Regions from separate parts of the Providencia sp. 2.29 genome, predicted to be linked through region 2. Evidence: predicted binding sites of a transcription regulator. Region 2 holds the regulator's gene; the other holds the start of a gene.

Region 1 (4,437 bases), 2.2 Mb from region 2:
CTGTTTTATCTTATTCTAAATTTTAAAGTGTTTTATTAAACGCTACGGATGCGTTGTTTAAAATGTGTTTTGCTAGAAAATTATGTATAACCGGTTGCTTTAACGCGGAATTGGCGAATAAAAAAGGAATTAACACTGACTTTTTGGATTAACAGCATAAAACCCAGTTAATGTCATGAATTTTATGCTGTTTTATTATGATTTGATACTTTGTGAAATAATATAAGGCTAAAGCGCAGGCTTACACATTAAACAAGAAGTTCAGCACATCGCCATCTTGAACAATGTAATCTTTACCTTCTGCACGCATTCTACCGGCTTCTTTAGCGCCTTGCTCACCGCGGTATTTAATAAAATCATCAAATGCGATAGTTTGAGCTCGAATAAAGCCTTTCTCAAAGTCAGTATGGATCTTACCGGCGGCTTGTGGGGCTGTTGCACCGACAGGGATCGTCCATGCGCGAACTTCTTTCACGCCAGCAGTAAAATAAGTTTGTAGGTTCAATAACTGATAACCTGCACGGATCACGCGGTTTAAACCAGGCTCTTCAATACCAAGATCTGCCATAAACTCATCACGCTCCTCATCTTCCAATTCAGCGATATCTGATTCGATAGCGGCACAAACAGGAACGACGACAGAACCTTCTGATTCAGCAATTTTATTTACCGTATCTAAATAAGGATTATTTTCAAAGCCATCTTCATTAACATTCGCAATATACATTGTTGGTTTGAGTGTTAAGAAACTTAAATAACGGATCAGTGCTTTTTCTTCTGCGCTAAGATCTAAAGTACGCAGCATGCCTGCGTTTTCAAGATGGGGTAAGCACTTCTCTAATACTTCTAATTCTGCTTTAGCATCTTTATCGCCACCTTTTGCACGCTTTTGTATGCGATGTATTGCGCGTTCACAGGTATCAAGGTCAGCGAGCGCTAATTCGGTATTGATAACCTCAATGTCCTCAGCAGGGTTAACTTGACCTGCCACATGGATGATATTGTCGTTTTCAAAGCAACGCACTACGTGGCCGATAGCTTCCGTTTCACGGATATTAGTCAGGAACTGGTTACCTAAACCTTCTCCTTTTGAGGCGCCTTTGACTAAACCCGCGATATCAACGAATTCCATCGTAGTTGGTAGAATACGTTGTGGCTTTACAATCTCAGCCAATTGGTCAAGACGTGGGTCTGGCATTGGCACAACGCCCGTATTCGGCTCAATTGTACAAAAAGGGAAGTTGGCTGCTTCGATGCCGGCTTTGGTCAACGCATTAAACAGTGTAGATTTACCCACGTTAGGCAGACCAACGATACCGCATTTAAAACCCATATGTTTCTCACCTTAAAAATAGCAAGGGGCAGGCGAGCGCTGCTCCTGAATGTTAGAAAATTGGCGCTGATTATACACAAAAAGTTGTTTTTGATGAAATGAACTCTTTACGTACACTGATTTTACGCTGTTGCTTTAAAACTATGTAGGCGATTTATCGCTTTATCCATCCCATCACTAAGTAAGATATCTGTGCACCTTAAGGACTCATCAATCGCTTCATCGATAAGTTTTTGCTCAGATGCAGGTGGTTTGCCTAAAACAAAACCAACAACTTTGTTTTTATCGCCTGGATGACCAATACCTATGCGTAAACGATAAAAGTTTGGGTTATTACTAAACTTGTTTTGAATATCCTTAAGACCGTTATGCCCACCATTACTACCGCCTAATTTCATTTTTGCAACACCGGGGGGTAAATCTAATTCATCATGCGCGACTAAAATTTCATCAGGGTTAATGCGATAGAAGTTAGCAACAGCCAGAACCGATTTACCACTCAAATTCATAAAGGTGGTTGGAACAAGTAACCGAACATCGTTGCCATTAAGGTTGATACGGGCGGTATAACCGAAAAATTTTGCTTCTTCTTTTAAAGATTGGTTATGGCGTTCGGCAAGTAAGTCAACATACCATGCTCCAGCATTATGACGAGTTTGGGCGTATTCAGCACCTGGGTTGGCGAGGCCAACAATTAGTTTTATTTTGCTCACGGCTAATTATTCACTGTCAGTTAAGTCAAAAAATTATATCTAGTTTACCTTGTGATAGGGGGATGTACAAAATTGAAATAGGGCAATGAGGGGGTTATTTAGTTTCGTATGAAACTATTCGGGAAAAATATTTTTAAAAAAAGCATCTTTTGTACAGAAATTATGGGAAAAGTCTCACCATGTGATAGCCATCGCAAACAATTTTACTTATTACACTATAATAATCATATAACAATATAATTTTTTCGAATATTTCAATTATGCTTTGCTTATCAGTCTACTGAGATAGGAGGTAGATATGAAACGTAAAACAGCAGTTTTGGTTGGTAATATTTTGATGGCGTTAGGGCTAATCGTTATGATAGGAAGTATTGCACTGAACCTATCTTCCCATATATTTAGTCTCAATTTACCGGACATGATCACAATGGGCTCCTTGTTTGGCATCTTTGTTGGTGCGATGATCTGGTTAACTGGAGCGAGAATTGGCGGTAGAGAAAAAATTGCTGACCGTTACTGGCTAATAAAACATTATCCACATTCAAATAAAGATAACCATCGTTATCCATAATATTTGTTTTTAATTTATGTGGTACTAACAATATTAGTTGATCTTATTTAGCAACGAAGGGTGATTTCATATTTTAGATAATCACTCTTTTGTTTTTTTATTCACCTCTAACTCTCTCTTCTTTCGTGCGTATTTTATCACCATGGCAATATGAAAAATTAAGCCAACGAGGTTGCCTATAGGCTATGGTGAGTAAAAATGAATGGATAAATAAAGCCCCTACGGTTGATATTCAACCGTAGGGGCGCTACTTAAATTATGACATTTCTTTGATTTTCAAAGCAATATAGAAAAACGAGGTATTGCTACCTCGTTAATTAATTCTTAGTGCTCGAACATCGCAGAAATTGACTCTTCATTGCTAATACGGCGAATTGCTTCGGCCAGCATGCCTGAAAGTGTCAGCGTGCGAACTTTGTTCAATGCTTTAATTTCAGGTGAAAGAGGGATTGTGTCACAAACAATGACTTCATCAATGACTGAATTTTTGATGTTGTCTACGGCATTACCTGAGAAAATCGGGTGAGTTGCGTATGCAAATACGCGTTTTGCACCACGCTCTTTCAGAGCTTCAGCCGCTTTACACAGCGTGCCACCAGTATCTATCATATCGTCGACTAAAATGCAGTCACGACCAGAAACATCACCAATGATGTGCATCACTTGGGAAACGTTCGCACGAGGACGACGTTTATCGATGATTGCCATATCAGTGTCATTTAACAGTTTCGCAATTGCTCTAGCACGGACGACGCCGCCGATGTCTGGAGATACAACGATTGGGTTTTCCAAATCTTTCTGCAACATATCTTCCAGAAGAATAGGGCTACCGAATACGTTATCAACAGGAACATCAAAGAAGCCCTGGATCTGCTCAGCGTGTAGGTCAACGGTGAGAACACGGTCAACACCTACACTGGACAGAAAATCGGCAACAACTTTAGCGGTGATTGGTACACGGGCAGAACGTACGCGACGATCCTGTCTAGCATAACCGAAGTAAGGGATAACAGCGGTAATACGACCAGCAGATGCACGGCGCAGCGCATCGACCATAACAACCAGTTCCATCAGGTTATCATTGGTTGGTGCACAGGTTGACTGGATGATAAAGATATCACCACCGCGAACATTTTCATTAATTTGAACACTGACTTCGCCGTCGCTAAAACGACCAACAGCCGCGTCTCCAAGATTAGTGTAAAGGCGGTTAGCAACACGTTGTGCTAGTTCCGGTGTAGCGTTACCAGCAAAAAGCTTCATATCGGGCACGAGAAAAACCTCAGGCTTGCGTCCAGAGAGATATTGTTGACCAATAACCGATGCTAAATCGTTATTATTGGTGCAATACACGGGTTATCCCAGCGCGGAATTTGTGCAACGGCGATTCGTTCACCCCTTGAGCGACGAAACCATGCACCCACGATGGGGCTTTATTTAACACCTTAAGGGCATCAGCTTGTGTTTCAAATTCAGAAAAAACACAAGCACCTGTCCCTGTAAGGCGAGACGGGGCATATTCTAACAGCCAAGAAACGAGCTGTTCAACCTCACGAAAACGTTTTCTTGCAATTGGTTCGCAATCATTTGCGTACGGAGCCAGTAATAATGCGGCTAGTGAGCGTTTTGGAGAATTTCGATTTAATTGCGGATCTGTGAAGATCATCGGAGTTGAGATTTCAATTCCTGGATGTGCAACCAGATACCATTTCTCTTTAGGCGAGGCTGGAGTCAAAATTTCACCTATTCCTTCCGCAAAAGCGGCATGGCCTCGCACAAAAACGGGAACGTCTGCTCCAAGGCTTTTACCTAGCTCCGCT
Region 2 (4,437 bases):
TCGACTATAGACTTAAAAATCCTTAACTGTTCAATCAGTTACCAGTAGTTAATTTTATCTACTGAGATTTGATTTCACTTATTCAATAAATAACTTCATTGGCATGATTCAGCCAGCCCACACACTGGATGTCGGCAACAAGCGTTATATTTTTCGGGCTAAAAATCTAATTATCGCTGTCTCAATTAAGGAGCTGTGGACAAGTAATATTGGCACGTAGTTGAAAATGCCTTCCTGTAAATTTAGAAATACCGAGCCGTCGCAACTCGGTATCACAAATTAACAAGCAATTATGAAAACATGATTGCCTTAGCATGTTCAGTCATGTGGCTCCCTATATGATTTATTAAAAAATAAACAGCAAAGGTCAACATGCCTTAGCACTTTTTGTATTGATATTTTTTGTATGATTAATGCTAATTTCTTTCTTTGGCATTTTATCGATATTTGTTTTGCGCGGATCGGCAGTCGAAGGGGATAATGCCATTCCACTCAGGTCTCTTTTTACCTGCCCATTGATAATCACTCGCCCCTTGCCCTGAGAATGAGATGAAATAATGTCAGTAGCCTGATGAATGGAACGTTTTTTTCTAGGTTGATCTAATTCCTGAGTGATAGTCGGTATCTTGAGGGGAATTCGGCTTCCTTTTTGATGTGCGATTGGTTTTGGGGGCGTGAAATTTTTAATTATTGCCTCTTTCTCGGATTGAGTTTGTGCTTTTTTATCCATATACCATACTAAATCCAGCTCTGAGTAGTCAGTGCCAATAAGGCTTGCATTGAGTTCTAATTTTTTCAGGTGGATCATTGAATTCACCTTTAGTGATTCAGCAGAATAACTATTAGCATCTAAATTAGCAGCAACCCTCTCACATTTAGATCTCAACTGCTCAAGTTTTTGTCGAAGATCCGTTGTGGGTCTAGGTATATTTAGCGAATGAGCTGACTGGTTACCACTCATATTACAATCATGCTCTTTAATCGTATTTGTTGAATGCTTCGATTTTAATGAATAGTTCAATGGTAACGATAATGAGGGCAGAGAAGGGAGTTGACTCTCCTTTAGGATATTGGCGATATTCATTGCCGCATCGATTTTAGCTTGTCGCTCTTTAAATGCGTTGTCATCGAATTTTACTGGTGTAGGTAAGGTGATTGATATTGGCTTAATGCTATTTGTTTCGTTAAGAAACTTATATTTTGCCTCTAAATTATTTCTTTTTATCCGGCATGATTCAGAGATTGTCTCAGGGGTCATATTGCCACGCTTTAGCATCTCTGCATGAGCCGTGATTGTTTGGTTGATATATTTTAGGGATGGACGATGTTCACTTATTTTCATTTTAATAAAACCTTCAAATAATAGTATATTAATTATTCTAGATTTTATTTTTTAGTAGATATGAATAATATAAAATAACGATATTAATGCTATTTTCTGGTTTTTCGGTGATGTTGAAGCAAAAATGGCTCTATATCAAAGATATAAAGCCATTATGCAATCGCGGTCTTACCAAAGTGGTGAGACTAATATCGGTTAACGAGTACCGTACACGACAATCGTTTTACCGTGTGCGGAGATCAGATTTTGGTCTTCTAGCATTTTCAAAATGCGACCAACGGTTTCGCGTGAACAACCAACGATTTGGCCAATTTCTTGGCGAGTGATCTTAATTTGCATTCCATCTGGATGCGTCATCGCATCGGGCTGTTTCGCTAAATTAAGCAGAGTTTGTGCAATACGGCCTGTCACATCAAGGAAAGCAAGGTTACCGACTTTTTCTGAGGTGGTTTGCAGGCGACTTGCCATTTGCGCAGAAAGGCGCATAAGAATATCAGGATTGACCTGAATAAGTTGACGGAATTTTTTGTAAGAAATTTCAGCGACTTCGCAGGCACTTTTTGCTCTAACCCAAGCTGAACGTTCTTGTCCTTCTTCAAATAACCCTAGTTCACCAATGAAATCTCCCTGATTTAAATAGGAGAGGATCATTTCTTTGCCTTCTTCATCTTTGATTAAAACAGCCACTGAGCCTTTAACGATATAGTAAAGGGTTTCTGCTTTTTCACCCTGATGAATCAGAGTGCTCTTGGATGGATATTTATGAATATGGCAGTGTGACAAAAACCATTCAAGAGTAGGGTCTGTTTGTGGCTTGCCGAGAACCATTAGCGTTATCCTCTGTATGTTAATACAGCCATTCAGTTAATTGTAACGAGAACGGCTGGTTTTTAAAGTCACTAGCTTAGCATATTAATTCGCATTATAGAGCAAGTTAATACCAACACTATAATATTATCAATTGAAACCTTGAGTTTTGATCTTAACCCTATCAGGTGGAACTTTGTTTGTAACATATTCAACCGAGAAAGTCTTGCTTTTATCGGTTCAGCATCTTAAAGCAGCTATTTGATTGAAAGTATTTATGCAACAATGTTATCTTTTAGAAAATATTTTCCTAGGGGAATTAAATATGGAAGCAAGAGTTAAATGGGTTGAAGGTCTCTCATTTTTAGGAGAATCAGCATCAGGCCATCAAGTTATGATGGATGGCAATTCAGGTGATAAAGCTCCAAGTCCAATGGAAATGGTGTTAATGGCGGTTGGGGGGTGTAGTTCAGTGGATGTTGTGTCTATTCTACAAAAAGGCCGCCATGACGTAAAAGGTTGTGAAGTTAAATTAACCTCACAACGCCGCGATGAAGCTCCACGTTATTTTACCCATATCAACTTACATTTTATTGTAACTGGAACGGATTTAACGGAAAAAGCGGTTGAACGTGCAGTTCAACTTTCGGCTGAAAAATATTGCTCAGTCTCTTTAATGTTAGAAAAAGCGGTTAAAGTTACCCACAGTTTTGAAATCCAGAATCAATAATTTATTTATTAATTATATAATTTTTTTAATTCATGATGCTTATTTATTAAATAATAATAAGCATCATCGGCGCTTAATCGTGTTTCTGCTTTATTAATTTTTCAACGAGAGGTGTCATAATTAATTCCATGGCTAAGCCTAATTTACCGCCAGGAACAACAATGGTATTCATTGCTGATATAAATGAGCCGTTTAACATGGACAGTAAATATGGGAAGTCAATTTGTTCCAGCCCCCTAAAACGGATCACAATAAAACTTTCATCTTGTGAAGGGATCGCTTTCGCAGAAAATGGGTTTGATGTGTCGACAGTGGGGACGCGTTGGAAATTAATATGCGTACGTGAAAATTGCGGCGTAATATAGTTGATGTAATCCCCCATTGAACGAACGACGGAGTCCATGACGGCTTCACGTGAATGGCCGCGTTCGGTCGTATCGCGGATCAACTTTTGAATCCATTCAAGGTTAACAATTGGTACAACGCCCACCAATAAATCAACATGTTGTGCAACATCATTTTCTGGCGTCACCACCCCGCCATGCAAGCCTTCATAAAAAAGAATATCACTGTTCGCAGGCAGGGACTCCCATGGCGTAAATGTACCGGGTTGAAGCCCATACGGTACCGCTTCATCATAGGTATGCAGGTACTTACGCGATTTACCATTACCATGTAAGCCATACTCTAACAGTGTCTGCTCTAATAAGGCGAAGTCATTGGCTTCTGGACCAAAGTAGCTGATATGGCGGCCTTGCTCTCTCGCCTTGCGAATAGCCATGTCCATTTCAGGCCGAGTATAACGATGGAAACTATCACCTTCTAAGGTTGCGGCTTGAATATTTAATTGGTGGAATATTTTACGAAATGCCAGACTTGTTGAGGTGGTTCCAGCACCGCTAGAACCGGTAATTGCAATAATGGGGTGCTTTTTTGACATCGTGGACTCCCTGTGTTGCGTTACGTCCACGCTGTTTAAGCCATGAGCGAAACGGGGTTACGGGCGAAACTGATTTTTAGGCATAAAATTAACAGATTCGTGCAATTCTGACCAGACTAGCACAATTTCCCCAGAAACTAACAGCCGTTTCACATCATCCACTTTCTGCTGTAACGTCTTTTCATGCTCGCCGTAATCCGTTCCTTCACGGAGCACATAAGCTTCAATTAGGTTTTCCAAAGTTTCAGGTGCTAAATCTTTCCAAGGAATAATCATGATTGTTTATCCAAATACGGTGTTAGCCACTGTGGAATACGTTTCTCTAGCCACATTTCTGGCTTTCTTAAACTACCACTAACAAAACCAACATGCCCACCATGCTCTGTCATTTGGTATTCAATATTAGCAGGTAAACGTGAGATATCTGGCACGACTTCAGGTGCCATAAAAGGGTCATCTTTTGCGTGAATAATTAATGTTGGTTTTGTAATACGAGGCAGCCTTGGTAATGCACTGCATTTCTGGTAATAGTCGGTCGCATTCTCAAAACCATGAATTCTTGCGGTGATCACATCATCAAATTCACGAATACGTTTTAGCTGCTTTAATTGTAGCAAA

What was found. Region 2 encodes CRP, which controls carbon source genes, mostly activating them, when cyclic AMP is high. Its sites were predicted from a motif close to ATGTGANNNNNNTCACAT; they were not measured.
Region 1: pth (aminoacyl-tRNA hydrolase) is a predicted target of CRP. The motif match lies at 2,226-2,243, and genes of this name have one in related genera.

What each region holds. Positions count from the first base shown of each region.
Region 1 is NZ_CP065420.1:2,584,340-2,588,776, reverse strand. It holds gene ychF (redox-regulated ATPase YchF) at 242-1,333, opposite strand; gene pth (aminoacyl-tRNA hydrolase) at 1,456-2,046, opposite strand; gene ychH (stress-induced protein YchH) at 2,345-2,617, shown strand; gene prs (ribose-phosphate diphosphokinase) at 2,942-3,889, opposite strand; gene ispE (4-(cytidine 5'-diphospho)-2-C-methyl-D-erythritol kinase) at 3,954-4,437, opposite strand, start outside.
Region 2 is NZ_CP065420.1:372,763-377,199, forward strand. It holds partial or broken gene I3B46_RS01590 (IS5/IS1182 family transposase) at 208-342, shown strand; gene I3B46_RS01595 (hypothetical protein) at 368-1,342, opposite strand; gene crp (cAMP-activated global transcriptional regulator CRP) at 1,538-2,170, opposite strand; gene I3B46_RS01605 (OsmC family protein) at 2,475-2,879, shown strand; gene I3B46_RS01610 (phosphoribulokinase) at 2,953-3,819, opposite strand; gene I3B46_RS01615 (YheU family protein) at 3,877-4,095, opposite strand; gene I3B46_RS01620 (hydrolase) at 4,092-4,437, opposite strand, start outside.